2 regions of the Bacillus sp. DTU_2020_1000418_1_SI_GHA_SEK_038 genome follow, and region 2 is predicted to be linked to the other one. Evidence: predicted binding sites of a transcription regulator. Region 2 holds the regulator's gene; the other holds the start of a gene.
What was found. The regulator NrdR, encoded in region 2, represses ribonucleotide reductase genes. The targets are predictions, from matches to a motif close to AACACNATATATNGTGTT.
Positions count from the first base shown of each region.

Region 1: the regulator NrdR is predicted to act here: its motif matches at 14,622-14,639, upstream of RRV45_RS14890 (vitamin B12-dependent ribonucleotide reductase).

Region 1 covers NZ_CP135435.1:2,982,388-2,998,583, forward strand. The annotation lists gene RRV45_RS22125 (methyl-accepting chemotaxis protein) at 1-350, shown strand, start outside; gene RRV45_RS14810 (SpoIIIAH-like family protein) at 395-937, opposite strand; gene spoIIIAG (stage III sporulation protein AG) at 941-1,609, opposite strand; gene spoIIIAF (stage III sporulation protein AF) at 1,602-2,231, opposite strand; gene spoIIIAE (stage III sporulation protein AE) at 2,245-3,444, opposite strand; gene spoIIIAD (stage III sporulation protein AD) at 3,482-3,871, opposite strand; gene spoIIIAC (stage III sporulation protein AC) at 3,886-4,092, opposite strand; gene spoIIIAB (stage III sporulation protein SpoIIIAB) at 4,154-4,669, opposite strand; gene spoIIIAA (stage III sporulation protein AA) at 4,670-5,596, opposite strand; gene RRV45_RS14850 (SIMPL domain-containing protein) at 5,776-6,450, shown strand; RNA gene ssrS (6S RNA) at 6,505-6,685, opposite strand; gene efp (elongation factor P) at 6,781-7,338, opposite strand; gene RRV45_RS14865 (M24 family metallopeptidase) at 7,414-8,475, opposite strand; gene RRV45_RS14870 (YqhR family membrane protein) at 8,633-9,145, opposite strand; gene RRV45_RS14875 (DUF1385 domain-containing protein) at 9,469-10,413, shown strand; gene RRV45_RS14880 (SA1362 family protein) at 10,480-10,857, shown strand; gene RRV45_RS14885 (patatin-like phospholipase family protein) at 10,880-11,764, opposite strand; gene RRV45_RS14890 (vitamin B12-dependent ribonucleotide reductase) at 11,910-14,468, opposite strand; gene RRV45_RS14895 (GbsR/MarR family transcriptional regulator) at 14,817-15,356, opposite strand; gene proV (glycine betaine/L-proline ABC transporter ATP-binding protein ProV) at 15,694-16,196, shown strand, end outside.
Region 2 covers NZ_CP135435.1:3,335,757-3,351,952, reverse strand. The annotation lists gene ytaF (sporulation membrane protein YtaF) at 89-724, shown strand; gene coaE (dephospho-CoA kinase) at 744-1,343, shown strand; gene RRV45_RS16780 (glyceraldehyde-3-phosphate dehydrogenase) at 1,518-2,549, shown strand; gene speD (adenosylmethionine decarboxylase) at 2,875-3,255, shown strand; gene nrdR (transcriptional regulator NrdR) at 3,407-3,868, shown strand; gene RRV45_RS16765 (replication initiation and membrane attachment family protein) at 3,999-5,420, shown strand; gene dnaI (primosomal protein DnaI) at 5,420-6,349, shown strand; gene ytxC (putative sporulation protein YtxC) at 6,527-7,402, shown strand; gene thrS (threonine--tRNA ligase) at 7,730-9,661, shown strand; ribosomal protein L20 leader region at 9,913-10,041, shown strand; gene infC (translation initiation factor IF-3) at 10,193-10,696, shown strand; gene rpmI (50S ribosomal protein L35) at 10,712-10,912, shown strand; gene rplT (50S ribosomal protein L20) at 10,938-11,297, shown strand; gene RRV45_RS16730 (DUF1294 domain-containing protein) at 11,478-11,750, shown strand; gene RRV45_RS16725 (TVP38/TMEM64 family protein) at 11,820-12,389, shown strand; gene RRV45_RS16720 (sigma-w pathway protein ysdB) at 12,420-12,836, opposite strand; gene RRV45_RS16715 (dUTP diphosphatase) at 12,964-13,455, shown strand; gene RRV45_RS16710 (M42 family metallopeptidase) at 13,528-14,613, shown strand; gene sspI (small acid-soluble spore protein SspI) at 14,666-14,872, opposite strand; gene RRV45_RS16700 (TrmH family RNA methyltransferase) at 14,991-15,743, shown strand; T-box leader at 15,924-16,196, shown strand, end outside.

The sequences.
Region 1 (16,196 bases), 350 kb from region 2:
ATACAGAAGAGACGAAAAACAATGTTCAATTAGCAGGGAATAAAGTTAGCAGCAATCTTACGCTTTCAGATGAAACACATGAAGCATTTCAAGATGTATATCAAAAATTTAATTTTTTAAAAGAAGATATTTCAAGCTATGACTTCCTTACAAAAGAAATAAATGAATCATCTAAGTCCATCAGTAAGTCTGCTAACGAATTCAGTGCGGTGATCGAACAAACTTGCTCTGCCTTACAAGAGCTTTCCTCGACAGTTAGTTTGCAGACACAACACCATAATCATTTAGTTCATGTGGCAGTAAATGCAAATAAATCAATGGAAGAATTGATTAAACTGCAGGGAAAATAGCGGACCCATATGGGTTCCGCTATTTTTTTGATGTATAATCTATATTACTTTGGAGCTTTAAATTCTACTGTTACTGCCTGAAGACCGCCAATTTCGTTATTAACTTCACGAATAATGTCGTTTGCGGCTGAACGGGAAAGTTCTTTCGCTTTCACAGTCACACGAACATTTTTCCCCTCTGCACGTACTAGTACATCTTCGTAATTCATGGCACGAATTAATGTTTCTAGCATTTCTTCTTTTTTAGCTAGGGCATCAAGCAGGTCAATCTGATCCTTTGCCGCGCTGATTTCCTCGGCAGGAAGCTCTGTATTAGCCATCTTAGCCGTTAACTCTTCAATCATTTTACTGCGCTCATCATTTAACTTCAGGCGTAATGCTTCAAACATTTCATCTCCAGATGCATTAGTAATAATTGCACTATCATCTAAATTCTCTACTGCTGTTTCATTTGACTGCTGGGCTTCCTCAGTCGGATTTGCTAGATTATTTCCATTTTGCTCTGGTGATGTAATATAGTACACCGACAATACAACGACTAGGCTTAGCATAGTTAATAACCAGACAGTTTGTTTTTTTAATAACATCTATTATTCCCCCTTAGTTTTTTTAGGCATGACAGCAACTCTATGACTAGGAACATCTAGTGCTCTTGTTACCGCCTCAATAATCCAGCCTTTTACTGTTATATTTTCAGCACCTTTTGCAACAACTAGAACTCCTCTTATTTTGGGCTTCTTCGTTTCTAGTACAATCGGAACCTCTTCTTCTCCCCTTCTTGTAATCACCAGATGCTCTTCGTTCGAAATATCCTCGACATTTCTCTTACCGCCTTCACGATCGGTTTCGTCAGTAACTTGAGTTTTGCTAGTCCTGTTCTTCTCGAGGACCTTCGCTTCAGTCGCATCTACATTAACGACCACTGTCACATCGTCTACTCCAACGATAGTATCAAGTGCTTCTTTCAACTGGGCTTCATAAGCCCGTTCATAAGCAGCAATCATGTCATTGCCTGCCTTCTGCTTCTGGCCAAATGCTGGAATATCCTCTTCCTCATTCGTTTTTTGATTATTATTCATAACAGGTATGTTTGAATTCGAAGACTTGTCATTAAAGAACATATTGCTAATTAGCATAATGGCTGCTCCAAAGAGGAGGACAAGAAGCAAATATTGATACTTCCCAGGCTTTTTATCAGGCTGATCATCTTTGGAAAGCCATTTTTTCAATAATGTTAAAGGCCCTTTATCTTTATCCATCCTTTTTCAACTTCCCTCCTTCTACCCGAACTTCAATTTTTTCTTCATTCATATTCCATTTTTCCGCTAATAGAGAGGCAATTTTTTCAGTTTCACTAGTTGGATTGTTCGAAGGAAGAGATTCCCGCGTATTGATTTCGACTTTTTTAACGACTTCAACAGCTTCCTTTGTTTCTGCTTTAGCCTTCAACTGGACTGTTACCTTAAGAAGGTTTTCCGGGAAAGTGCTATCGGCTTTTTCATCAACTTCAACAGCAATTCTTGAAATTTCTAATTGATACTGTGCCATCAGCTCCTCTTCAGCTAGTTTTTCTAATTGGACAGCCATGTCTTCTAGAATATATGCATCTTGCCAGGCTTGTATTTCTCTTTTCTTCATTTCAATTGAATTTTCTAAGTTTTTTTCTCCAGGACCCTCGATTGCTGGTACAGATGCGAGCACTTTTTCGAAATCATTCGAAATGAGCTTTAAGACAGGTGTTAAAATAACGGCAATAAGTAATAGCCCTGTCACCATTTTTGTGTACTTTTGCAAATTTGAATTTGGAAGCAGCATGTCGATCACTGTTGCTAATAAGACAAACAAAATAATATTTGTAATCCATTCCTTAATAAAATCCATTTGCAATAACCTCCTACCTGACCATCATCGTCAAGTTTCCAGCTGCAATGATTACAGTGATACTTAGAAAGAACATAAGGGAAACAACGGCTAGTGCAGCAAATACATAGATGACACTTTTACTAATAATGTCAAGGCAGGAGATAATAGGCCCGCCGCCTAAAGGCTGTAAAATAGCAGCTGCAAATTTATAAATGAACGCAATCATGAGAATTTTGATTGCAGGGAATGCCGCAATAAGAATTAAGATAGCCACACCAGCAATTCCGACAGTGTTTTTTAGTAAAACAGAGGCGCTGATGACTGTATCTGTTGCGTCTGTGAACATTCTGCCTATAACAGGTATGAAATTGCCGGTAATAAATTTAGCCGTCCTAATCGCCACTCCATCTGTTACAGCAGCAGATGCTCCTTGAACGGAAATTACTCCTAAGAATACGGTTAAGAACAGACCAAGCAGGGCAATACTCCAATTTCGCAGTAAATTTGCAAGCTGAGTTACCTTGTAGTGATCAGACATGATACTGACAATACTGAGCAATGCCGATAGAAATAATAATGGCAATACAACATATTGAATTAGTAAACCGCTTATATTCATTAAAAATAGAATGACTGGATGGAAAAACGCAGCGGATACAAGCCCTCCAGATGAGGCGATTAAAGCGAGTAATAATGGTATTAGCGCAAGAATAAAAGAAATCATCGTATCAATTGCTTCCTGAGTATAGCTGATGGCTATATGGAAACTGTTTAGTGCAAGGATGATTAAAACCATAAATACAATCGCATATGCCGCCTTGCTTACCGTGCTCTTTTCGAAGGAGTTTTGCAGCGATTGCAGAAACATGCTGAATATTGTAAGCAATATGAGTGAGCCTAATAGTTTTCCATTGACAATAAATTCATGGAAGATGAATTTCATGAACCCTGAAGTCCAGTCTTTAAAGGAAAATTTCTTCTCCCCTTTTAGAAATTCATATAATGTGCCTTTCTGACTTTCAGGCAAAAAGCCTCCATACTCGGTGCTAATTTTTTCCCAGAAGCTTTTTAATTCATCGATATTGAGAGAATCAAGCTGTGAATTAACAAGTGCTTGCGGACTAATTGTATTGTTTACTTCTTCTGTTTGCGGAGAGGCTTGTACACTTGGTATTAGTAAAAAGAAGAATAGTAGATTGAGAAATAATATTTTCTGCAGCCGTTGCTCCATCCGTTACACCTCATTTAAGAAAAATGCCGCGCATCTATTAGCTAGGTATCATTTGAATAATCGTTTCAATCATGACTGTTAATATTGGGATCGCCATTGCCAGAATAAGTATTTTTCCTCCTAGTTCAATCTTTGAAGCAATTGCTCCTTGGCCAGCATCCTTCGTTATTTGAGCTGCAAATTCAGCAATATAGGCAATGCCGATAATTTTTAAGATTGTTTCAATGTAAATCATATTTACTTTTGCATTGATAGCGATTCTTTCAATCATGTGGATGATGGCATAAATTTGATCGACTAAAAAAAGGAAAATCGCACAACCAACAAATACAATGAGCAAAAAAGCAAAGTTTGGTTTCTGTTCCTTCACAATTAAAGCAAGAAAGGTTGCTACAAGTGCGACTCCGACTATTTGAATAATTTCAATGGCAAAGACCTCCCTTACCCCTGAAATAAAAACACCGATTTGATTTTCTGAAATAGATCATCTACGATTGATGCAACCATGAACAAAATATAGATAAACCCAAACAGTGTCACCCACTGGGCATATTCCTTTTTTCCAACTTGATCGAGTATAGTGTGCAGAAAGGCGACAACTATTCCGACACCCGCAATTTTAAAAATAATATCAACCTCAAGGCCCATCCTTTTCCCTCCTATGAAAATCAAGCAGCATGCTTTTGCTTCGTTTATGCGTTTCCGCGATTTACATTAATAAAATGATTAATAGTAACCCTGTTAGAAATCCTAGACTTTTCACCATCTTTTCATATTTGGCTTGTTTGTCGTAGGCATCATTTTCTTCTCGTTCTAAGTGTGATAATGTCAGCATGATTTGCTTTTGCTGTGACTTTCGGTCATGGCGGCCCAATGTTTCTCCAAATTGTTTCATTATTTCAAACTCGCCCTGTTTCAGAGCAGTCATTTTCCAAATTTCCTTGAGGCTTTGTTCCCAGGCTTCCTTCACCGTTGTTTCACTATTTGTCAGTTTTTTTGCGAATTTTTCAAAAAACCAGGACAATGGTTTTGCCGATTGAACCGAAAGCCTTCTTGCCGCTTCATGCAGTGGAGTATGACCATACATAATTTCAGCTTCTAATGACTGCAATGCTGACTTCAGCTGTCTAAGCTGGCGCGGCCGTTCATGTAAATGCCTAGATGCTTCAAAACCAGCCCACGTCGTGGCAACGATAATAAAGACGGCACCAATTAATTTCATCATTTAAGTCACTCTCACTTCATTAATAATCCCTGTTCCATTCCCATCCTTGAGCCCTGCTACAGTTCCTGGGCCATTTTTTCTAGTTAACTCAATAAATCGCTGGAAAATCCCCATTTCTATAATGGGCTTCATCGTTGGCCTCTTGCTTATCTCTTCTAAGGAATTTCCGTGAGTAGTCATGATTAGCTTGATTCCTGCATTCACAGCCTCCATTATCGCTTCTGCATCTTCTTTTCTTCCGATTTCATCAACAATGAGCACATCAGGACTCATTGAACGAATCATCATCATCATGCCCTCAACTTTTGGGCAAGCGTCCAGAACGTCTATGCGTGGCCCAAATGTCATTTGAGGAATACCATTCACACTTCCTGCAATTTCAGATCGCTCATCAATGATTCCTACCTTATAGGAGGGAAACCGATTATTCTTGTCGCCGCTTGAAATGATTCTTGCAATATCACGAAGCAGTGTTGTTTTCCCCGTTTGTGGCGGTCCAATGATCATCGTATGAAGCCAAGAACCCCTATCGAGCAAGTTCATTATTAATTTATCTGCTATCCCAATTTGTTCTCTGGCAATTCGGATATTAAAGGAAGAGATATCTCTTATAGCTTTTACTTTTCCATTCTCTAGGATGACTTTTCCCGCTAAGCCAACACGGTGTCCGCCCTCAATCGTGATATACCCCCTGCGCAGTTCTTCCTCAAGGGTGTAAATAGAAAAATGGCTGATCTTGTTTAACAAATGCAAGGCATCCTCTTGATTTACAACATAAGGCAAAAATTGTGGTTTTCCTTTAATCGTTAATTCGAGCGGGCGATTAATCCGAACACGAATTTCTTCTAGTTCATTCAATTGTGGAGGTGAAATATGCAGCATTTTTTCTGAGATATTTTTCGGTAAAAAAGCTAAAATCGTTTCCAATTTGTTGATCCTCCCATTTTTCTAGTAGGACTAGCATCTTACTACTTAAAATGTATGCCTGCATTGAAACAATATGACTTTGAATTGATTTCTTTCGTGGAAAACACTAAAAGTTCGAATGTTATATTTCATTTAGCCGTATACATTTACAAAACCTAATATACAGAAAGTGAGGGAGAATGATGTATTATCAGCAGCCACCCTTTAGAACACCTCTAGCAAGTGGAAAAAGGCAAAATATCATCAGAGTTTCCGGCATCGGAAAGGTAACAGTGGCACCAAATAGAGCAGAGATCACATTAGGTGTTTCTACAGAGGATGTACAATTAGAGAAAGCTCAGAACGATAATGCCGCCGCAATAGCTAACATAAAAAACGCCTTAAATTCGATTGGCATTCATGATGACCAAATACGAACGGTCAATTACTCCATTTTTCCACAATATGATTATATAGAAGGAAAACAAATTTTTAGGGGCTACAGAGTAGAGCACTTACTGCTCATTACAATTGGTGATATAGAGAAGGCGGGATTGGTCGTTGATACGGCAGTAAAAAATGGCGCAAATATAATAACAGGCATCAAATTCTCTGTAAATAATCCAAGCCAATACGAACAACAAGCATTGTCTTTTGCTGTTATCGATTCTTTTCAAAAGGCTGAAGCAATTGCGAGAACATTAGGAGTTCAACTGAATAATACCCCAATTTTAATACAAGAAATGGGCCATCGCGGAGAACCCTTTCCAATTCAGACATCTGCATTTGTTAAAAGTGAAGCAGCTACAGCAATTCAGCCAGGCACATTAGAAATTAGCAGTCAAGTATTAGCTGAATATACTTATCTTCCATAGATTTTTAAACATAAAAAAAGCAATAACCAATTGGTTATTGCTTAAGTATCCATATGTATAGCCGCCTTTGCCGCCGATTTATATGGAGTTTCATACCTGCTCCTCCAGGTGGGTGTCCGCAATTACTGCCCAAACGTCCTCTCATTGGAGGCATGTTTTTCAAGTAATGGTGTTGAACTCCCTAAATAAATATAAAGGTTGAAACTTCATATACAAGCGTACAACGCAGCTTCTGTATCATTATAATACGTAATATCGCTGAAAACTTCAAGCGGAAGTTTTTTACAGGAAAGGATGTTTAAAAAGAACGATCACTTTCCAAATCATTTTTTAAGCACGAGATACGTATGTACCTTCTTCTGTATTGATAATTAATTTATCTCCTTGGTTGATGAAGAAAGGCACTTGAACGATTAGACCCGTTTCAAGCTTTGCCGGTTTAGAACCACCAGACGCTGTATCCCCTTTAATACCTGGTTCTGTCTCAATTACTTCCAATTCAACCGTATTTGGAAGCTCCACTCCTAAAGTTTCAGTATTATACATCAGAATATGAACTTCCATATTTTCTTTAAGAAATTTCAATTCATACTCAATCGCTGATGCCGGTAATTCAATTTGATCATATGATTCATTATCCATAAAAACATGCTGGTCCCCATTAGCATAAAGGTATTGCATTTTTCTATTATCAATTTGTGCTTTTGCAACTTTTTCACCTGCACGGAACGTTTTTTCCTGAACGTTTCCATTGCGAAGGTTACGTAGTTTGGAACGGACAAAAGCTGCACCTTTCCCTGGTTTTACGTGTTGGAAATCCATTACACGCCAAATACCGTTATCTACCTCGATGGTTAAGCCTGTACGAAAATCATTAACAGAAATCATCAAAAAATCCTCCTAATTGTCTACATGTCTTTGCTAGCTTGAGCACCAAATAGGGCTCATTCTAAACTTATTAAATTATAATATGATTAGTTCTTTTGTTGAATGCGTGAGCGATTCATTATGATCTTTTGTAATAACCGTATCGTCTTCAATTCGAACCCCGCCAAGTCCAGGGATATAAATGCCCGGCTCAACAGTTACGACCATACCAGGTTCAAGAATAATATCAGATTTGAAGGAGAGTGTTGGTCCTTCATGAACTTCTAATCCGATACCATGGCCAGTCGAGTGCCCGAAGTTTTCCCCATAACCCTTTTCAGTAATATAATCGCGTGTGAGAGCATCTGCTTCCTTTCCGCTCATTCCAGGCTTTATGCCATTCATTCCTCGCAACTGTGCTTGAAGAACGATATCATAAATTTCTTTAAGTTTGGCATCAGGCTCTCCAACTGCAAGAGTTCGGGTGATATCTGAAATATATCCATTATAATAGGCACCAAAATCTAATGTAACGAAATCGCCTTTTTCAATTACTTTGTCACTAGCTCTCCCATGTGGAAGTGCAGAACGATAGCCGGAAGCAACGATAATATCAAAAGAAGACGAAGCAGCTCCCGCTTTTCTCATAAAGAACTCTAATTCATTTGACACATCAAGCTCTGTGATGCCGGGACGAATGAATTCAAGAATATGTTTATATGCGGCATCCGCAATATCAGCTGCTGCCTTTAATATCTTAATCTCTGCCTCACTCTTTATCAAGCGTAACTTTTCAATTTCACCTGATACAGGAACTAATTCTCCATCCACTGCTTGTTCATAAGCTTTATAAGCGGAAAAAGTTAAATGGTCCTGTTCAAAACCAAGCTTTTTAATGCCCAGTTTCTTTGCTTGCTGGGCTACCTCAACGGGGATGGAGCCTGTATGTTTAACAATTTTATAGCCTTCACATTCCGCATTTGCCTGTTCGATATAGCGGAAATCAGTAATAAATTGTGCATCTTCCCCACTGATAAGTACAACGCCTGCAGAACCAGTAAAGTTTGTCATATAGCGGCGATTATATTCACTTGTGATTAGCATGCCATCAATACCTAACCGTTCAAAAACAGACTGAAGCTTCTGTAGCTTTTCCATTTTTTTCTTCTCTCCCTCTTAAGATAACTATTCCTATTACTCAAATAGAGAATATTTTGCTGAATGATTCACCAAGAACATTCTATCACAATTGAATTTATTTTAACTACCACGAAAATCCAAATTCTATTCACCTTTTCGTATTGGACGAGGGCAATTAGGATTTCGCCTCTTTTTCCCTTTTTTCCTTATATTTCACTTCGCCCTCCTCATAAGAAATCGTATATCCGACAAATACACCATATAATACATATAAACATATAGATGTAATAATCGTATTTCTCTCGAGTTCATTGTAAGGGTTTATACCAGGAAAAATCGGATTTAGCACAAAAAAGACTAACAAAAAAAGAAAAATCCCATAAAAAATCCCCACCCATATATTCAGAAACTTTCTAAGCAGGGCATAATAGATGAGGGCTGCAACAATAGAAATCGCACCTATTATGAGAAGGGAAATAACGGTTCCTAGCCAACTATCCTTCCAATCTCCAATTGTCCATGGATCTAATATAACCTTCGGATGTATTTCTGTTAAATTAATAAAATGTGTAAAGTATCCAATTCCACTCCAAAGTATCCCTCCTATTAGGCCTGTTAAAATAACTAGTGTCAAGAAAGACATTGGTTTATCATCGTGATTTTGATCAGTTTGCTTATCATCTGCCATTTTAGCCACCTCCATTTATATTATGTCCCTTTGCCATTATTCACTTGCATATTAAAATGAATTAAGCTGCTGATTGATACAATTTATCTATTTCAGCAGACATAAAAAAATTATTTAATATCAAATATCAGTCATTCCTAGAGGTTTTTTTGGATTTCTAGTAGAATAAAGATAGGTACATACAGCTTCAGTCGTAATCATATTTTGAACAAGTTTTTTCAAGCATACTTTATGTTTTGACTTAATGAGGTGGTTTTGAAATGCACCCTTGTTTAATTAGCTGTTAAATTCCGAGTTTAAATAATAGGTTGGTGCAATTACACATGTCAAAAAATCAAAAGCCTGTATACGGAGGTCAAGCGGTTGTAGAAGGAGTTATGTTTGGCGGAAAGCATAATTATGTCACTGCGGTTCGTCGTAAGGACGACTCCATAGAATACTTCGAGCTTCCCCGTAAATCGAATGCTTCTTTACAATTAATCAAAAAGATCCCATTTCTTCGAGGGATTGTGGCCATTATTGAGGCTAGCGCAAATGGCTCTAAGCACTTAAATTTTTCTACTGAAAGATATGATTTGGATCCCAGCGATGACGAAAAACTGAAAGAACAAGAAGGCTCTAAATTAACAATGTGGCTTGGTGTTGCTGCGGTTGGCGTTATTTCCTTTCTCTTTGGAAAGTTTATTTTTACTCTCGTTCCTGTTTTCTTAGCTGAGTTGACTAAGCCTGTTTTTCCCGGACATTTTGCACAAATCCTAGTCGAAGGCTTTTTTAAACTGCTGTTATTGCTCGCATATATATACTTTGTTTCATTAACACCTATCATCAAAAGAGTATTTCAGTATCATGGTGCAGAGCATAAAGTAATTAATGCTTTTGAAAACGGAAAAGAACTCACAGTAGAAAATGTTCAAGCCCAATCGAGACTGCATTACCGCTGTGGAAGCAGTTTCATATTATTCACAGTTATTATTGGTGTTTTTGTCTATTTACTCGTACCAACTGAACCATTATATGTACGTGTCCTCAACCGACTTGCTCTTATTCCTGTAGTACTCGGCATTTCATTCGAGGTACTGCAATTGACTAACAAAGTTAGAAATGTCCCTGTATTGAAATATTTAGGAATTCCAGGTCTTTGGCTGCAGCTTCTCACAACAAAGGAGCCAAAAGACGATCAAGTGGAAGTAGCAATTTTATCGTTTGAAAAATTATTAGAAAAAGAAAAAGCTTCTGAAGCGCGTTTAAAAACAGAAGAAATCGTTTAATTTTTAATGTTCGTAAGTTTAAAAGAATGGAAATATGCTCATCATGCTCATAGGGAGGTGGCTTTCTTGAAAAATCGGATTTCACTATTGGTTATCTCTGGTCTTATTCTCCTGGCTGTTTTAGGAGTGTCAACCAGCTTGATTGCAAATCCTGCCGGTTTTTTACGGAGAATAGCTGTCATTTTATTAGTTGGTGCTATCGTGTTTTACATCTTTCAACGTTTTTATAGAGCTAGCCCTAAAAAACAAGAGCAGCGAGCATTTATTCGTGCAGCAAAAAAGTCAAAGAGACGATTTCATCAGCCAGATGCTGGAAAAGGCAACAGTCGCAAGGCAAGCTCCGGTTCTTTAACTTCCATTAAAAGGACTAGAAAAAAATCTTCAACACATTTAACAGTAATTGAAGGAAAAAAGGGCAAAAAGAAAGATCGAGCTTCTCTTTAACTAGCTCGATCTTTTTATTTTATTAATAGCACCATTGTGAGAAGAATTGCTTCGTACATTTTTTACCTAAATCAACAAGTTGTTGCTTTTTCTCTGGGGTCAAATGAAATTCTGTCGTTAAAACTCCCTCTGTTGGGATAAAGATAATATTGCTAGCATGTTTTCTGGAAATATATCTAGAATCATGTGCCTCCTTCATCGTCTCAAATAATGCTTCAAACATTTGAATTGCATTTTTTATTTTATGCTGTGGATGCTCACTAAGGCTATGGCTCAATTGCACGCCTAACACTGGCCTGACTTTCTTGACATTATCTTTATCAAATAACCACATTGGAAAATTACTTAATACACCGCCATCAACGATGATATTTGCGCTGCGTTGTGTAAAGAGCTTTACTGGCTCGAAAAAATATGGAAGGCTGCAGCTCATGCGAATCGCTTTTGCAACCGAAAATGACCCAGGGTCAATTCCATACTTAATTAAGTCATCAGGCAATACGATAAGTTGACCATTCGTTAAATCTGACGCAATGACACGCAACGCTTGTGGAGGGAGATCCGAAAACTTCTTTACTCCCTTTGCCGCAAGCTTTTCAGCTAACCACTTTTCAAGTTCATCCCCTTTATATAAGCCTAGACGCCAAAAAAGAAAAATCCATTTTGTAACGGCAAAAGGAAAATATGTCTTTCGTGGATCAAGAAATTTTTCCAGTTGTAATTCATCAAGCAGTTCGTAAACCTCTTTACTAGAATAATTAGCCGCAATTAAAGACGCAATGATAGATCCGGCACTTGTACCTGCCAGTCTTTTAAAGCGAAAACCCCTTTTTTCGATTTCTTCATAGGCACCGATAAGCGCAAATCCTTTAATGCCTCCACCTGAAAAAACACCATCTATATACATGGCAGCCACCCCTATCGATGTATTAATACATCTTTAATCGATGGCTTTTGAATTTAGTACGGAGGACAATGTTAAAATTTCCAAAAAAAGAAGATGGGGCTTATCCCATCCTCTTTAATCAAATGTAATACTAATTTAACTAATTTTATAAACCGCATTTTAATTGGGCATTACAGTTCGTACAAGTATTACATCCGCCAATTTCTTCTACGTTACCTTTACGGCATACTGGGCAAGTGTTTCCAACCTCTGATCCAATTACGTTTGTTGAACGCAGGTCATTGATTGTATCAACAAGCACGACATGCTGTTTCGTTTTTTCTTTTTTGCCGAAGTTAGTTTCTTCAAAGCTGTTTTCTTCAGCTTTTAACGTTAGAACCTGTGAATCACGAGATCCGTCAACGTATACGGTTCCACCTTTTGCACCACCGCGATACAGGCGCTCATATACCTTTTCAACCTGCTCAACACTATAGCCTTTTGGTGCATTAACTGTTTTACTGATAGAGCTATCAATCCAGCGTTGGATTATACATTGAACATCCGCATGTGCTTCAGGTGCTAAATCCATCGCCGCAATAAACCAATCTGGCAGATTATTTGGATCTGCATCCGGATTCTTATCTAAGTACTCTTGAACAATATCAGCCTTCACTTCAATGAATTTACCAAGACGGCCACTTCTGAAGTAAGAGAAAGAGAAGTAAGGCTCAAGTCCTGTTGAAACACCAACCATTGTCCCTGTGGATCCAGTGGGAGCAACGGTTAGCAAATGCGAATTACGAATACCATTTTCAAGGATAGCTTCTCGGATATCCTCAGGCATTTTCTGCATGAATCCTGTCTCAGTAAAGGCTTTTCGCAATCTATTTGTTTCTTCTTCTGTTTCAGCAGTTAAGAATGGGAAGCTTCCCTTTTCTTTTGCGAGTTCTACTGAAGCACGGTAAGCTGTCGTTGCAATTGTTTCGAATACTTTATCTACTAGTTCATTGCCTTTTTCAGATCCGTATTCAGTCTCACAATAAATTAATAAGTCATGAAGACCCATTACACCAAGACCAACACGGCGCTCGCCAAGGGCTTGCTTTTTATTGTCTTCAAGGAAGTACGGAGTTGCATTAATGACATTATCCTGCATTCTGACTCCTACTTCGACTGTTCTCTTTAATTTTTCAAAGTTAACCGTTTTATTCTCTTTATCTGCCATCTCAGCTAAATTGACAGCAGCTAAATTACAAACACTATATGGTGCGAGAGGCTGCTCTCCGCATGGGTTTGTCGCTACTACCTTCTGTCCATACGCTTTAGCATTCGTCATTTCGTTAGCATTGTCGATGAAGAAAATGCCTGGCTCTGCTGAGTAAGTAGCGCAAATATTAATTAAGTTCCAAAGCTCTTTCGCCTTGATTTTACGATAAACTCGTACTTTATGACCGAGCTTTTCCCATTCGCGAACATCTCCAACCTTATGCCACTCTTCATTATAGATGCGCATTTCCTCTTTATCATAGCTTTCCACGTCAGGGAAGCGCAGCTCATATTCTGCATCATTTTCTACTGCATGCATAAATTCCTTTGTTAAGCATACTGAAATGTTGGCGCCTGTTAGGAATTCTGAATTGTGTACAGAATAAGAACCTCCAGTTTCAAGCTTATCCTCTGCATCATGAATAATCTTTTCACTAAATCCGCCATAGCCTGGAATGTTTTTATAATTAATTATTCCTTGGTACATAGCAATCTCTTGCTCAGTGAAAGGATTAAATTTCAATTTTTCTTTCGCATATTTCTTAATCATTTCATCATTTGTTGTTTCAAGAAGGAAACGTAAAATTCTTGGGTTTTGCATCTTTGAAATGATAAATTCAATGATGTCAGGGTGCCAGTCAGCCAGCATAATCATTTGCGCGCCGCGTCTTGACCCACCTTGCTCAACAAGATGTGTTAGCTTAGCAATATCATCCAGCCAAGAAACAGATCCAGATGATTTACCATTCACACCTTTAGCCAGTGTATTGCGCGGTCTTAAGGTTGAGCCGTTCGTTCCAACTCCACCGCCTCGGCTCATGATTTCCATTACTTGCTTGCGGTGTTCGGAAATACCTTCACGCGAGTCAGCGACAAATGGCATAACGTAACAATTAAAGTAAGTTACGTCTGTATCTGCACCTGCTCCATAAAGAACACGTCCAGCTGGGATAAAGTTTAGGCTCGCAAGCTCTTGATAGAACTTTTCAAACCACTCCTGTCTTTTTTCTTCTGTTTCTTCAACAGAAGCGAGGCCAGTTGCATTACGTTTCGCAATTTGCTCATAAAAAAGCTCTAGCGGTTTTTCAATCACATCTAGAGATCTCTTGATGATTCCTGTTTTTGCTTCTTCCGGGCCATCAAGCACTCCACGATAATCTTCTTCCACTAGAACTGATGCTGCTTTGTTTTCCCAATCAATATCTAAAATGTAACCAAGCCCTCTGGCAGGGAATTTTGGATCTTCTTTAATGGTGAGTACGACAAAGTCCCCATTAGTTAACGTGATTTTCTCCGTATCCTTAAATGTGTACCTATCAAGCATAACTAAACGGGAGACCCCTTTGTGGGTCATTTTCATATCTGAGGTGATAGGATGAACCTGAGGAAATAATCGGATGTCCTGGTTTAAACGATCAATATTTAAACTCATTTTTTGTCCTAATGCTACAGACATTTTTACAACTCCTTCAAAAGAAAATATTCAATTTTAATATTAAACTAGGATTTGGTAGATTCTAGTTGTTTTTATTAATACAATAAAGGTATCATATCAAATATGTAAAATCAATAAAAAAAATCTATATATAGTAGTGAAAATATTTCTCGCACTACTACATATTGTGTTTGAATCATGTTTATTTTTTTTTGTCAAAATCAAAAAAAACTAGAATCAGGAGAAAATAAAAGATAATATGAGTTTATAGACAGATTTAGACAAAATTTAATATATTTCGCGACTTGCATTTATTCTGCACAAAAAAGGATGACTCAAATTAAAAGAGTCATCCTCTATAAAATCCATTTATTTCTCTTCATCTTTAGGAATAAAGTCAAAAATCTTCCCTGAATCAAAACTGTCAACTAATCGATTTAGCCATTCATAATAGCGAAGTGCATCCTTCATTTTCTCAATATCAATACTGGCAGCGCGACGAATTTCCTCATCTGTTGCTTCAGAGTTAACTAATGTCTCAAGCTCTTTTAATGATTTTTTCATGGCTGATACATTCATTGATATTCCCGCCCTCCATTTTATCGAAAAAAAGTCGATGAAGGTTTGATACCAATCTTCCTCTGCTTGATACAGATCCTTTCTAATTCCCTTTTTCCAAATCTTTTCTACCATCTTAAGTTCAAGCAACGTTCGGACAGAAGTACTCATACTTGTTTTGCTCATACCGAGCTCTTCTTTCATTTCATCAAGCGTCAATGGCTGATCGTGAAAGTACAACATCCCATACAATCGACCAACCGAATCAGTAACACCATATAAGTTCATATTCATGGCAATCGTTTCAATGACACGCTCACGCGCATGCTCAAGCTGTTCTTTTCCATTCATGTAAACATTCACATCCATAAATGTAAATTTGTTATAAAAAACCTTACCTTTGAAAAATGGCGATCATTTTATCGCAGAAAAACGGGCTGTAAGACCCTCACTGATTGAAGTTTCACTTTATAGACTATCATGTTTTTTTTGAAAGTAAAGCAGCTCCCTATTAAGGAAACGGCAGTAAATGAAAGGAATTGTAAGGAAACAGTAAGTACAGTACGTTCAGTTTTTCCTGTACAAACTTTATGGATATATATGGGGGAATATCAGCTTTGCCCTTTATCTTCTAATACTTATACAATTAAAAGGTCTTAATGAACGGCGTGAATATATGAGCGAGGTGATTGTTTTGAGTGATGAAAACGCAAAATTAAGCGTAAAAAATGTAACAAAAATATTTGGAAGGAATGGAAAAAAAGCATTACAGCTTCTTAATGAAGGAAACAGCAAAAGTGAAATTCTAAAAAAAACCGGAGCAACTGTTGGGGTTAATCAGGCAAGTTTTCATGTGTATGCTGGAGAAATCTTTGTCATTATGGGACTTTCAGGAAGCGGTAAATCCACATTAGTTCGTATGCTTAACCGACTTATTGACCCAACTGTTGGCGAAGTTTTAATAGATGGTAAGGATATTACGAAAATGAAGAAAGATGAGCTAAGAGAAGTTCGCAGAAAAAAAATCAGTATGGTTTTTCAAAAATTTGCGCTTCTTCCACATCGGACTGTGCTCGAAAATACAGAGTACGGTTTAGAAATTCAAGGGGTAAATAAGGAAGAAAGAAAACAAAAAGCAATTAATGCCCTAAAACTTGTAAATCTTGAAGGATATGAAAACCAATTCCCTGA
Region 2 (16,196 bases):
AATGGATAGGCTTCTCCCATATACTATCTTAGCGATTTGACAGGTAGCAACAGGTTACGTGTTGATACGAGGGAGGAGTCCTATCCAAATGATGCATACAATATCACTTCTTATACTAGCATTTGCTGTTAGTCTAGATAGCTTTAGTGTAGGATTAACTTACGGATTACGAAAAATGAGCATCCCATTGAAATCAATTGGAATCATCGCTTTCTGTTCCGCAATCGCATTAGTGATTGCGATGACAATCGGTCGTTTTATTATTGGTTTTTTTTCACCTGCTTTTGCGGAAAGTGTTGGGGGAATCATACTTATTGGACTAGGAGCATGGGTGCTTTTTCAATTTTTCCGTTCGGGAAAGTCCAGAGATGTACTTCCACATGAAAAAACGATTGTCAATTTTGAAATTAAATCGCTTGGTTTAGTTATTCAAATTTTACAAAAACCAATGGCTGCAGATTTTGATAAGTCGGGTACGATAACGGGGATTGAGGCATTAATGCTAGGTCTTGCGTTATCCCTTGATGCTTTCGGAGCTGGGATTGGTGCAGCCATGTTAGGCTATTCTCCATATTATCTAGCGATAACAGTGGCTGTCATGAGTTCACTGTTTGTATATATGGGCCGAAAAGTAGGGGCCGTTTTCTCTAAAAGTGATTGGGTACAGAAATTTTCCTTTGTACCAGGGATACTACTAATACTAATTGGGATTTGGAAAATATAATGTAAGAAAGGGAAATGAGATGTCTATAGTTGTCGGCCTAACTGGAGGAATTGCAAGTGGAAAGTCTACTGTTTCCTCCATCTTAATTGAAAAAGGTATTACAGTCATTGATGCAGATGTAGAAGCGCGTTTAGCTGTCGAAAAAGGAGAAGAAGCTTATAATGAAATTATTTCCCATTTCGGTGAACAAGTCCTGCTTGAAGATGGATCGATTGACAGAGGAAAATTAGGGTCGATCATTTTTCATGATGAGCAGCAGCGTAAGAGGCTTAACAGTATCGTTCATCCCGCAGTTAGAAAAAGAATGGTATGGAAGAAGGAACAAGCAATAGCTAATGGTGAGAACCTTGTCATTCTCGATATTCCATTATTATTCGAAAGCAAGCTGACCTATATGGTTGATAAAACCATTTTAGTATTTGTGGATGAGGATGTTCAATTGGATCGGTTAATGAAGCGTAATCAGTTTACTAAAGCAGATGCAATGGCACGAATTAATTCGCAAATGCCGCTTAAGGAAAAGGTTCAGCTTGCAGATGCAGTCATTAATAATAACGGAACCATAATGGAAACGGAGCAGCAGCTTATTGAGATATTGAAAAAATGGAATGCTATATAGGAGCCTTAGGGCTCTTTTTCTTTGCAATTCAGTAAATATCAATTTGTCGATAAATCAGAATTTTAAAACATTTATTTTCCACATTTTAATCATTACAAATGTCTACTAATATGTTATACTAATAACATCTGATTAGGATATTAAGTATAACACTTATGCGGAAGGGGCCGTAAAATGAAAGCGAAAATTGCAATTAACGGTTTTGGAAGAATTGGACGAATGGTATTTAGAAAAGCCATTCTTGATGATAAACTTGATGTGGTTGCCGTAAATGCAAGCTATCCAGCTGAAACATTGGCACACTTAATTAAATATGACACAAATCATGGCCGATTTGAAGGAGAAGTAATTCCAGAAGATGGAGCACTAATTGTCAACGGCAAGCGTGTACAATTATTAAGCAATCGTAATCCGCAGGAGCTTCCTTGGAAAGAATTAAATATAGATATTGTCATTGAAGCAACTGGTAAATTTAACTCTCGCGATAAAGCAGCTCTTCATTTAGAAGCGGGTGCTAAGAAAGTTATTTTAACAGCTCCAGGAAAAAATGAAGACGTCACGATTGTTATGGGTGTGAATGAAAGCGCATTAAACATTGCAGAGCATGATATTATTTCAAATGCTTCTTGTACAACTAATTGCTTAGCGCCTGTTGCAAAAGTACTTGACGAGCAATTTGGCATTGAAAATGGATTAATGACTACAGTTCATGCTTATACAAACGATCAGAATAATATTGACAATCCACATAAGGATTTACGCCGTGCACGTGCTTGTGCACAATCTATTATTCCAACATCAACAGGTGCAGCTAAAGCGTTAACATTAGTACTTCCACATTTAAAAGGCAAGCTTCATGGAATGGCTTTACGTGTACCAACGCCAAACGTTTCTCTTGTTGACCTTGTAGTGGATCTTAAATCTGATGTAACTGTTGACCAAGTCAATGCAGCATTTGAACAAGCTTCCGAGGGTGCTCTTAAAGGTATCTTGGATATTACAGATGAGCCATTAGTTTCTATCGACTTTAACACTAATCCGCACTCTGCTATCATTGATGGGTTATCTACAATGGTCATTGGAACGAATAAAGTGAAGGTTTTAGCATGGTATGACAATGAATGGGGCTACTCTTGCCGAGTAGTAGATCTAACAAAATATGTTGCACAGGAGCTTCGTAAATCTTCTGCAGTAAATGTAGGGTAAAGGAAAGCGCGCTTTGCAGCTTTATTTAGGCCTGCCAAATTGGCAGGCCTATATTTTTTAAAATCATATCTATCTCTTGTAAAATCGAATGTCATTCCCCCTTTTGGGCGTATTTTTATCAGGACTTAGTTGACCCTTTAACAAATTTCTAGAATTCGTATTGCAAAAAGAAAATAAACAAAGTATACTAGTCCTCGTGAACTTCTATTATTTTGTTTATAGTAGCTACTTAAAGGGTTAGGACCTCTTTGGACTAACTTTCCCCCGTGGTAGTTATCTGGAAATGTAGAATGTCATTATCATTGTTAAAGGGGGAAATTTGAATATGGAAACGATGGGTCGTCACGTAATCTCAGAACTTTGGGGATGCGATTTTGAAAAGTTAAATGATATGGATTTTATTGAGCGTACTTTTGTGGATGCAGCATTAAAATCAGGTGCTGAAATTCGAGAGGTGGCATTTCATAAGTTTGCACCACAGGGTGTGAGCGGAGTTGTTATCATCTCTGAATCGCATTTAACTATTCACAGCTTTCCTGAGCATGGTTATGCCAGCATTGATGTATATACGTGTGGAGATCTTGACCCTAGCATTGCTGCAAACTATATTGCAGAGGCGTTAGGTGCAGAAACGTGTGAGAATATCGAAATTCCGCGCGGGATGGGTCCAGTTCAAGTTAAACAAGCGCAAGCTAATGCTTTATAAAAACTAAAAGGCATGAAAATCCAGAGGTGTATTTATTACACCTCTTTTTATTTGCACATTTTTGCACTCATTACTATTGGGGTTTTATCTAAAAAATAGTACAATAATAGTACCTGAGCATTTTGAATGAAAAGAATCCGGAGCTGATTGAATGAAATGTCCTTCATGTCAAAATAACAATACACGTGTACTTGATTCTCGTCCTGTTGATGACTACCGTTCTATTCGGCGAAGACGGGAATGCGAAGCCTGCGGATATCGCTTCACTACCTTTGAGAAGGTTGAGGAAATTCCGCTTATTGTCGTCAAAAAAGAAGGAACAAGGGAAGAATTTAGCCGTGATAAAATATTACGGGGTCTTATTAAAGCTTGTGAAAAACGGCCTGTTGCCTTGAAAGAGCTAGAAGAAATTACTTCAAGTGTTGAGAAGGAACTCCGCAGTAATGGTGTCTCTGAAATTCCAAGTGAAGCTGTTGGTGAAATGGTCATGGACAGGCTGGCTAAAATCGATGATGTCGCCTACGTTAGATTTGCCTCAGTTTATCGTCAGTTTAAAGATATCAATGTCTTTATTGATGAATTGAAAGAATTGATCAAGAAAGAAAAGGAATAAGAGGGGCACGTTTTGAGCTAAAGGAATCTTTAGCTCTTTTTAAGTGAGGCCTTCGTTACCGCTTTGAGCGGAAAGCGGATGCCTGCAGCGAAATCAGCCTTGTGAACTTATTAATGAAAGGATGATGACAATGGTCCAGCATTGGCAGGAAATGCTGCCGATTGATAGATATGCAGTTGCCTCAAGCGGGCTCTTGCATGAATACGACCGGAAAGTGCTGACCTTTTTGTATCAGCCTTTAATAGGCACTACCTGTTTCAGTTTATACATGACTTTATGGTCTGAACTAGAGGAAAATCGTTTATGGTCAAGCTCGAATACACATCATAGCCTAATGAATTTTATGGATCTAGGATTGAATGACATCTACAGGGCACGGATTAAACTAGAAGGCATAGGGCTGCTAAAGGTTTATGAAAAAAAAGATGAAGACTCCCGATCCTTTATTTATGAATTAATTCCTCCGCTTACACCAGAACAATTTTTCTTAGATGGGATGCTTAATATATTTTTGTACAAAAAAATTGGAAAAAATCAATTTTCTAGACTAAAACGTTTTTTTTCAGAAGATAAGGTGAATTCTAAGGAAAATTATCAAGAAGTAACGAAGTCATTTCAAGATGTTTATATGACAAGCCATATGAACTATATTACTTATGATTTAGAAGCCGAACAATCGCTGACTGCCTCTGAGGGGCAGGAGTTCATTGCCAGGAACGAGCAGGACCCTATTCAAATAAACCATGATACATTTAACTTTACACTATTAGAAGCTGGCTTGAATGAGTCGCTTATTTCAAAAGCGGCCTTCACTAAAAAAGTTAAAGGTGCCATCAGTAATCTTGCTTTTTTATACGGCATTGATCCGATTCAAATGAAGAATATCGTAATGAGCGCGATTACAGAAGAAAATGAGATCAATATTGAAAATTTACGAAAATCTGCACGTGATTGGTACCAATTTCAGCATCAGGATCAGCTCCCATCCCTTGTTGACCGAGTACAGCCTATTGCCGAGCGAACGCAATTAAAGGATCCGGAAACGAAGGAAGGAAAATTGCTGCGAGCATTAGAAGTTTCATCTCCGAGGCAGGTATTAAAAGATCTCTCAGGAGGGGCCGAGCCTTCCAAAGCTGATTTAAAAATTATTGAAGACGTTATGTTTAATCAAAAACTATTACCAGGTGTAGTAAACGTCTTAATTCAATTTGTATTGCTCAAGTCAGATATGAAGTTTACAAAAGGATATGTAGAAAAGATTGCAAGTCATTGGGCTAGAAAACAAATAAAAACGGCAAAAGAAGCAATGGAACTGGCCAAAAATGAACATAGACAATATATAGAATGGGGAGACGGAAGTAAAAAGAGAGCATCCAGCTCGTCCGCGAAAAAGAAACCAATCCGAACAGAGATGCTTCCAGACTGGTTCGAGGAAACAGGAGCACCAGATCTGGCCTCCGTTAATAAAGACCATGACGAGGATATTCAATTGAAGAAAAGAGAGCTGCAGGAAACTTTAAAGAAATTACGTTCAGGCAAGGGGGCTGAATAATGGAGAGAATTAATGATACATTAAAACGTTTGGCCGGCAAAGAGGATTTTCAGAAAAGATATGAGAAACAGCGGAGAGAAACGTTGAATCATCCAGATGTAAAGGCCTTCCTGAAAAGCCATGAAGACGAATTAACAGGTAATATTATTGAAAAAAGCATGGCAAAGCTTTATGAATATTCTAATCAGAGTAAGGAATGCAATAGATGTCCTAGCTTAGATGGATGTGTGAATTTCATGAAGGGCTATCATCCAAAGCTTGTTATAGGAAGAGGCAGCATTGAATTACATTACGACAAATGTCCTCGAAAGGTTATGGACGATGAGAAACGCAAAAATGAAAAATTAATTCAAAGCTTGTACGTTCCAAGAGATATCCTTGAGGCTTCCTTTGATTCGATTTACGAGGATGATGAAAGAATTGATGCAGTACAGAAGGCAGCTTCATTTATTATGAATTATAAACCTGACTCTAGACAGAAGGGTTTGTATTTTTATGGGAAATTCGGAGTTGGAAAGTCATACTTACTTGGAGTTATTGCTAATGAATTGGCTAAGAAAGAAGTATCATCAATGATTGTGTATGTTCCCGAACTTTTAAGGGAACTGAAAAGCTCCATTGCTGATTCTACTCTTAATGAAAAGATTGAGACGATCAAAAAAGTGCCTGTCCTTATGTTTGATGATATTGGTGCAGAAACGATGTCTAGCTGGACGAGAGATGAGGTCATGGGACCGATTCTGCAATTTCGAATGCTCGAAAGCCTGCCTACTTTCTTTACTTCTAATTTTGACTTTCAGGGATTGGAACATCATTTATCCTACAGTCAGAGAGGAGAAGAAGAGAAAATGAAAGCGCGGCGCATCATGGAGAGGATTAGATATTTAGCGGAACCAGTTGTCGTGGAAGGAAGGAACCGCAGAGTTTAGAGTCATTTCAATTAATTTATTTTTTAGCAGAGCTGTCCTGTTTTCTTCAGGATGGCTCTATTTTTTTACGAGGACAAAATATCCTAAACATACATATGAATTCTTGTCGGTACTTCTATTTTGTCCAAATTCCCCATATACATTTAAAACAGAATACTATATAAAGGGGGGATTTGGTTGATCGAAATCACTTTCCAGAAGACTGAAGATGCTAAAGCTCTTTTTAGATATTTACAATATTATTTGGCTTCTTCCGCACTTTCCAATAAAAATATTCTTCAAATTGAAGATCACCATATAGTTCGAATCCATATCGAGCCACAAATGAAAAAGGATCTAGAAATAATAAAAGAAGTTTTCTATAAGTTTATTATTACGAGTAAACAAGATGATTGGTTCCGTAGAATTATGGCTGAACATTATTATTATCAGGATGAAGAGGAACAGCAGCAAATCCTTGGGATTATTCATTCCATCTTAGAGGGAAATAGAGAGGATCTTTCTTCTTTTCTAGATGATCTCGATATGGAGGGAAATATTAAACATTCGATCAATGAAATTTTCCATGAGGATATCACCTTTTCATTCGATTCATTTGTAAAGTTTAGGATGCGGCCTTTAATGGACCAAATGGCTAAATATGTAGAGATTTCAATAGATGAATACAAAATGGAGCAAGAGTACCAAATGTTTATTCAAACATTAAGGGAATTCTTAATAGGGAGAGAAGCGAAGCTAGACCATATTCATTTACTAATTGATGATGGTATTCATTTTTTTAATGAAAATTATTTTGAAATGAAACGTGGGGATTTAGTGCGTATGATTGACAGAAAGCTTCTAATTAATCACCCTGTTTATGTGGATTCAGTTACAATTGCCCCATTGCTCTCCATTGCACCAGCAATTATTTATCTTTATACCGAGGATAAGGAACAGGCGCTCGTTAGAACGATACAAAATATTTTTGAAGAAAGACTCCTGATTAGCTCAACTAGTGATTTTTATAAAAACAAAGGTATGCTGACGTATACCGCTGATGAAAAAATATAAAGATGCCCTTGATTTTCCTGAAATAACAATCTATAATACGTACATAATATGAAATGCAATAAGTATAAGTTATGATAAGGACATGGGTATTCTATTACGGTTTCAAGAGAGGGAAGGCAAGGCTGGAACCTTCCTAACACGAATTGAATGCTTACCACCTTTGAACTTCAGCTCGGAAATGAGCTGACGGTCACAAGCCGTTAAATTGCTACAAGTCATTTTACTTATCCTGTGAAATGAGAAGTAGGGTGGAACCACGTGTTAATAACAACTCGTCCCTTTTTAGGGGCGGGTTTTTTTATTTTTATCCAAATAGGAGGATTTACTATGTCAGATTTAATTAAAGTATCGTTTCCAGATGGGGCTGTAAAGGAGTTTCCTATAGGGACGACAACAGAAGATATCGCTGCTTCTATTAGTCCTGGACTTAAGAAGAAGGCAATAGCAGGTAAATTTAATGGCGAAATGTACGACCTGCGCCGTCCAATTGAGGAAGATGGAGCTGTCGAAATCGTTACTCAGGACAGTGCAGAGGCATTAGAGGTTCTTCGCCACAGTTCTGCCCACTTAATGGCACAGGCGATTAAGCGCTTATTTAAAAATGTTAAGCTTGGTGTAGGTCCGGTTATCGAAGGCGGGTTTTACTACGATATCGATATGGAGCAATCCTTGACTCCGGAGGATCTGCCGCTTATCGAAAAAGAAATGAAAAAGATCATCAATGAAAACATTGAAATCGTTCGCAAGGAAGTCAGCCGAGATGAAGCTGTCCAATTATTCAAGGAAATCGATGATGAATACAAACTAGAACTGATTGAAGCAATCCCTGCAGATGAAACAGTGACTCTTTATGAGCAAGGAGAGTTTGTTGACCTTTGCCGTGGTGTTCACGTGCCATCTACTGGCAAGCTGAAGGAAATTAAACTTCTAAGCATTGCTGGTGCATACTGGCGTGGAAACAGCGACAATAAAATGCTGCAGCGCATCTACGGTACAGCTTTCTTTAAAAAGGAAGATTTAGCTGAGCATTTGCGCTTGCTAGAAGAAGCGAAAGAGCGTGACCACCGTAAGATCGGGAAAGAATTAAATCTTTTCACTAACTCACAAAAAGTAGGACAAGGCTTGCCGCTATGGCTTCCAAAAGGAGCAACTATTCGCCGCATCGTGGAGCGCTATATTGTTGATAAGGAAGTTCGTTTAGGTTATGACCATGTTTATACACCAGTGATGGGAAGCGTTGAGCTGTACAAAACGTCTGGCCATTGGGATCATTACCAAGAGGATATGTTCCCTGTCATGGAAATGGATAATGAGCAGCTTGTTCTTCGTCCGATGAACTGCCCTCACCACATGATGATATATAAAAATGGCATTCACAGCTATCGTGAGCTTCCTATCCGCATCGCTGAGCTTGGAACGATGCATCGCTACGAAATGTCTGGAGCATTATCAGGCCTTCAGCGTGTACGTGGAATGACTCTGAATGACGCTCATATCTTTGTCCGTCCTGACCAAATTAAAGAAGAATTTAAGCGTGTTGTCCAACTGGTGCTTGATGTGTATAAAGACTTCGGGATCAATGATTATTCATTCCGTCTGTCTTATCGCGACCCGCAAGACACAGAAAAGTATTTTGATGATGACCAAATGTGGGAAAAAGCACAAGCGATGCTGAAAGAAGCAATGGATGAGATTGGACTTGATTATTTTGAAGCTGATGGGGAAGCAGCTTTCTATGGCCCAAAATTAGATGTACAAGTGAAAACTGCTTTAGGCAAGGAAGAGACTTTATCAACAGTTCAGTTAGACTTCTTATTGCCTGAGCGCTTTGATTTATCTTATATCGGGGAAGATGGAAAACAGCATCGTCCAGTCGTTATTCACCGCGGCGTTGTTTCAACAATGGAGCGCTTTGTTGCCTTCTTAATTGAAGAGTATAAAGGGGCATTCCCAACATGGCTTGCACCTGTTCAAGTTCAAGTCATCCCTGTTTCGCCAGATGTTCATTATGATTATGCAAAAGAAGTCCTTGAACAATTAAAAGCTGAGGGGTTCCGTGTAGAGCTTGATGATCGAAATGAGAAAATTGGCTACAAAATCCGTGAAGCCCAAATGCAAAAAACTCCATATATGCTAGTAGTCGGCGATAATGAAGTAGCTGAAAAGGCAGTCAATGTCCGAAAATATGGAGAGCAAAAATCTGAAACAGTTCCTTTTGCAGATTTTATTGCGGGATTGAAGGAAGAAGTTAAACGATAAGAGGGAAATATCAGCGACTTTCTGGATATATCGGCGATTTTCCGGATATATCGGCGACATTCCGGATATATCGGCGACATTCCGAATATATCTGCGATTCCCGGGATGTTCTGCTAAAATATTGGAAATTCAAAAAATGTATTGCATGTTTCCGATACATTTGTTACAATTTTCTTCGTTGCAACTGAAATGATCGTTTGACATGAAAACATCTTTTGTGATATAGTTGCTAAGGTAATTGAATACAATTTGAGGAAAAGAAGAAGCACCCGCTTCTCACCTGATTGACGCAAAGAGCAGTTGGCAGGTTTTACGTAAACATGGTTGTTTAAATTTTGTACGTAAAGTGTGGGTGTTGTCATCCACACTTTTTTTATTGGATTTAAACAGATCTGCTTCTCTTTGGAACAGATATGTTATGTATTCTTGCGAATGTAGCTTTCGTCCGGTGCAATAGGCATCTAATGCCTTCTTGACCCAAATGTTGTGTTCGCATATTAACCTTGGAGGTGTCTAACTATTAGCAAAGATATGTTGTTAAACGAGGGCATTCGCGCCCGTGAAGTTCGTCTTATTGACCAAAACGGCGAGCAATTAGGAATCAAGTCAAAAAACGAAGCACTTGAAATTGCTGCACGAGTTAATCTTGATGTTGTTCTTGTTGCACCGAATGCAAAACCTCCTGTAGCCCGTATCATGGACTATGGAAAGTTCAAGTTCGAGCAGCAGAAGAAAGATAAAGAAGCTCGTAAAAATCAAAAGATTATCAGTGTTAAAGAAGTTCGTCTTAGTCCGACTATTGATGAGCATGATTTTAATACAAAGCTTCGCAATGCAATTAAATTCCTTGAAAAAGGCGATAAAGTTAAAGCATCGATTCGATTTAAAGGACGTGCCATTACCCATAAGGAAATTGGTCATCGTGTATTAGTTCGCTTTGCTGAGGCATGCACAGAAGTAGCTACTGTAGAATCACATCCAAAAATGGATGGCCGCAGTATGTTCATGATGCTAGCACCTAAAAACGAAAAGTAAGAGGAGGACTTCCAAATGCCAAAAATGAAAACTCACCGCGGCGCTGCTAAGCGTTTCAAAAGAACAGGATCTGGAAAACTTAAGCGTAACCACGCTTACACAAGCCACTTGTTCGCTAATAAATCTCAAAAACAAAAGCGTAAGCTTCGCAAAGGAACTCTTGTTTCTTCAGGCGATTACAAACGCATCCGTTTCTTATTAGTAAATCTTAAGTAATATCCGATATTAGGAGGGAAATCATATGCCACGTGTAAAAGGCGGTACAGTTACTCGCAAACGTCGTAAAAAAGTTCTTAAATTAGCTAAAGGTTATTTCGGTTCAAAACATACATTATATAAAGTTGCTAACCAACAAGTAATGAAATCTTTAATGTATGCTTACCGTGATCGTCGCAACAAAAAGCGCGATTTCCGCAAACTATGGGTTACTCGTATTAACGCAGCAGCTCGCATGAACGGTCTTTCTTACAGCCGTTTAATGCACGGTTTAAAGCTTGCTGGCATCGAAGTAAACCGCAAAATGCTTGCTGAATTAGCAATCGCTGACGAAAAAGCATTCACAGAATTAGCATCTGTTGCTAAGCAAAACCTTAGCAAGTAATTATAGCAGCCATTCTCAATTGCGAGAATGGCTTTTCTTTGTCTAGCTCCAGCACCTACCCCCTCGAGGTCACAAGCCAATCCTCCCAGAAAGGTATAGAACACCTTTCTGGGAGGCTCGTCTTGTGCTTGTCGGGGGTGACCAAGGTGCTTACGCTTTTCTTTTTTGGAGGTAGGAATAATGCTAAAGATATTTATAACCTTGTTTATCATGATTAATCTAGTTGGCTTTTACTTGATGATGATTGATAAGAAGAAAGCTAAAAATCATCAATACCGAATTAGAGAAAGTACATTATGGCTTGTTGCCTTATTTTTTGGTGCTATCGGCATGACGCTAGGGATGAAAACCTTTCGTCACAAAACAAAGCATTTCCAGTTTAAATACGGCTTGCCGGTGCTATCTCTCCTTGAAATAGGACTCCTCCTATATGCATTTAATCTTTTGTCATAACTGCCAGATTCCCTCAATAAGCTGTAAAAGAAGACAGCAAGGAATTCAGCATAAAGAGGGTGAGTGAAGTTGAATGATCAATTATCATTGCTATTTGTGATGATTGAAACAGCCGGGATTTTAGCCCCCATTGCCTTTATATTATTTCATATTTTAAGACAATTTTTCTTTATTCCTGTTCCCCTAGTCTGTTTAACTGGAGGAATCTTATTTGGCAGTTTTTTTGGCAGTTTATTCTCGTTAATCGGTCTAATGTTAAGCAGTATTCTTTTCTATTTACTTATTAACCGGATGCCGAAAACACATGCAAAACTATCAAACTTAAAAAAACGTTGGTTTGGGGAGTATCGGAATTTGAGTGTTGGTCAAGTGGCTGTGCTAAGACTTATCCCCTTTATTCATTATCATTTATTGAATTTTTGCTTAATTGAACGGAACAAAAGCTTTCAGGATTACATTAAGAATTCATGGTTAACAAATCTGCCTTTAGCTATTTTTTATACAGTGTTTGGGGAATTTATTAGCAGGTTTACTCCATCGATGATTCTCATAATCTTACTTTCACTAGGAGTCCTTGTTTTCTTATTGAGGGAAAAGGTAACGGTGATTAAGTGGCGAGAATTCTTTAAAGCAGTATAAAGAAAAACGTTCGGAGATTACCGAACGTTTTTAACTGTGATCATTGAATGGTGTTTCAGGTGCTCTACTCTTTTCCATAAACTCTTTGATCGGACTTTTCCAGTCGATCTTTGCATTTGGGTAATTTTCATATACTTTTCTCTCGATAAATTGTAAATCTTCCCGCACCATCCCTTGTAGTGAGGCGAGATTTCTGGGCCAGATAAAGATAGAGATAACCTCAAATGCATTTTCAGTTGTCCCTAAATATTTTTCCCCTTCAAATAAAACCCCTTTATAAGTAATCAAAAAGTTTTTGCGAACATTGTCTTGATCATCTAAGAAATAATACCGCTTTTGCTCATGGGCCAGTTCGAGCTTCCGTTTTGGATTTAATAAATATTTAAACACGCTATATATAAGAAAAATAATAAGAGCAAATAGCAGGAAGCGTATTAGCCACATCATAACAAGCCCCTCCAATTGTATTTTCCTTTCATTACGAATAACTACATGAAAAAGTTTCAACTTTTTGTGATTTTGTTATAATTTTTTTATAACTATTTTTTAAAAGACATAATTAGGATGGTGTAAAATGAATTATCAAAAATTATTTGCAATGCAAGAAGGACTAGATAAGCATATTGAAACAAAACATCAACTGCACAATGAAAATTTAGTTGATCGTAAAGTGCTGGCGCTCCTCGTAGAATTAGGAGAACTTGCGAATGAAACTAGGTGCTTCAAATTTTGGAGTTTAAAGCCCTCATCTCCTCATGAAACTGTTTTAGAAGAGTTTGTGGATGGTGTTCATTTTATTCTTTCTCTGGGAATAGAGTGCGGGTTTGAAGGGGAAAGTGAGTATTTGGGACAGCATGAAACAAAAGTGTCTGTCAATGATCAGTTTTTGCATGTGTTTGAACTCGTAAGTATATTCAAAAACAGCAAGGCATTAGAGGATTATAAGGAAATGTTTCACGCATACATACAATTAGGGGAGCTATTAGGCTTCAATGCTGAGGAGATAGAGAAAGCCTATATTGATAAAAATGAAGTTAATTATGAAAGGCAGCGTCAAGGATATTAAATTGGTATTTCTTTTTATTACTAGGGAATTTTAGTATAATATAGCCGAATACATATTAAGGGAGTCGAAATAATGACGAAATTAGATGCAACGTTAACAATGCTAAAGGATTTAACTGATGCAAAAGGAATTCCTGGCAATGAGCGTGAACCTCGTGAAGTCATGAAGAAATATATAAGTGAATATGCCGATGAGGTGACAACTGATGGACTTGGCAGTTTAATCGCCAAAAAGGTTGGGAAAGAGGGCGGCCCGAAAATTATGGTTGCTGGCCATCTGGACGAAGTAGGCTTTATGGTTACAAATATTGATGATAAAGGATTTCTTCGTTTTCAGACAGTTGGCGGCTGGTGGTCACAGGTAATGCTTGCCCAGCGTGTAACAATCGTGACAAACAAAGGGGATATAACTGGGGTAATTGGTTCAAAGCCTCCGCATATTCTTTCTCCAGAAGCAAGAAAAAAACCAGTCGACATTAAAGATATGTTTATTGATATCGGTGCTTCTAGCAGGGAAGAAGCGAAGGAGTGGGGCGTGAAACCTGGTGATATGGTTGTTCCATACTTTGAATTTACAGTGATGAATAATGAAAAGATGCTGCTCGCAAAAGCATGGGATAACCGCATTGGCTGTGCGATTGCCATTGATGTTCTTAAGTCACTTAAAGATGCTGAACATCCAAACATTGTTTATGGTGTAGGTACGGTTCAAGAAGAGGTTGGACTTCGTGGCGCCCGTACATCTGCTCAGAAAATTGAGCCGGACATTGCTTTCGGAGTGGATGTAGGGATTGCCGGAGACACTCCTGGAATTACCGAAAAGGAAGCACTAAGCAAAATGGGAAAAGGACCGCAAATCATTCTGTATGATGCATCCATGGTTTCCCATAAAGGCTTGCGTGATCTAGTGACAGATACCGCTGATGAACTGAATATCCCATATCAGTTTGACGCAGTCCCAGGCGGCGGAACGGACTCAGGTGCCATTCATTTAACACATAATGGAGTTCCTGCACTTTCCATCACAATCGCAACACGATATATCCATTCACATGCAGCCATGCTTCATCGTGATGACTATGAAAATGCTGTAAACCTAATTTCAGAGGTCATTAAGCGACTTGATAGAGAAACAGTTGAAAAGATTACGTTTCAATAATAGCAAAGAAAAAAGATGAGCCAATTTGGTCATCTTTTTTCGTTTCCACTATTCATTTCAATCCATTTTCCAATGTTTGAAGCATCTCCTGTTTGTCTTGCTCAGAGGAATTCTTCCAAATCACTTCGAATAATACTCCTAATCCAGGGAGCATTTTTTCCTCTCCATTTTGAATAGCATCTACAATCGTATCCTTTAATTCGTCTTGTGAATTGCCTGTAACATTGTGTATAATTGCGTTTCTTAAGTTTAAATTCATTGACAGCACTCCTTCCGTATAATCGAATCGTTATTATGATTTCATTTTTTGGATTTATTATGTATTTTAATTGGGCTATAATAAGAAAATTGAAGCAAAATATAAAGGAGTGAGGAGTGTGAAGTATATTCACTCTGCTAATAACCCTCAAGTGAAGCAATGGAAAAAGCTTTTAACGAAAAAAGAAAGAGACAAAACAGGAACCTTTTTAGTCGAAGGCTTTCATCTTGTTGAAGAAGCAATATTAAGCGGTCGTATTGAAGAAATTGTGGTCAGTGAAAATACAGGATTGCCGCCTTCTTGGGATTATGGCGATATCCCAGTAACGTTGGTGACGAGTGACATTATTCAGAGTTTATCTGATACGGAAACACCTCAAGGGGTCATCGCCATTTGCCGTCAGCCAGAGTTTAACACCGATCAATTTAATGGAAATAAATATTTGCTCATTGATGCGGTTCAAGACCCTGGTAATTTAGGGACGATGATTCGAACAGCTGATGCTGCTGGTGTGGATGCTATAATTATTGGGGATGGAAGTGTAGATATTTACAATCCGAAGGTACTCCGTTCCGCTCAAGGCAGTCATTTTCACCTTCCGATTATGAGAGGAAAACTGAATGACTGGATTAGTAAACTAAAGAAGGAAAGCATCCCTGTGTACGGCACGGCATTGGAAGATGCCAAAGAGTATACAGACATTGAGACTACGGGGAAATTTGCATTAATCGTGGGCAATGAAGGAAGCGGAGTAAGAAAATCGATTTTATCTGAAACAACCGACAATCTTTATATCCCCATTTATGGAAAAAGCGAATCGCTAAATGTTGCGATAGCAACAGGGATTCTTCTTTATTATTTGAGAAACTAGTGATGAAGGACAAATCGAGTATATATTTGGAGTAAACTGTCCGTCATCGAGGCTATGAAGGACAACTCGAATGAATATCTAGAACAAAATATCCAAGCCCAACCAATTAACCGCCTATTTTTGCAAAAAAATTTGAAACTATACGCGGAATATACTATAATTACAGGAAAATTATATTGTTATAAAACAATGATGGAGACAAGTAGCTTGCAGGTAACTTTTCAGGGAGAGAATGCCTAGACTGAGAGCATTTTCAGAGGGAAAGCAAGAGAAATTTCACCTCCTGAGTTGGCATCGGGACCACTAAAAAGCTAGGCTTGCTAAGCCGTTTTCCGCTTTTCGGTGTAAAGATGTTCCGGCTTATTGCCGTTATCCGAATGAAGCGAATACATAAAGCTGTCCACAACCTGCTTTTTGTATTAAAAAGGGTGGTACCGCGAATCCAAAACCTCG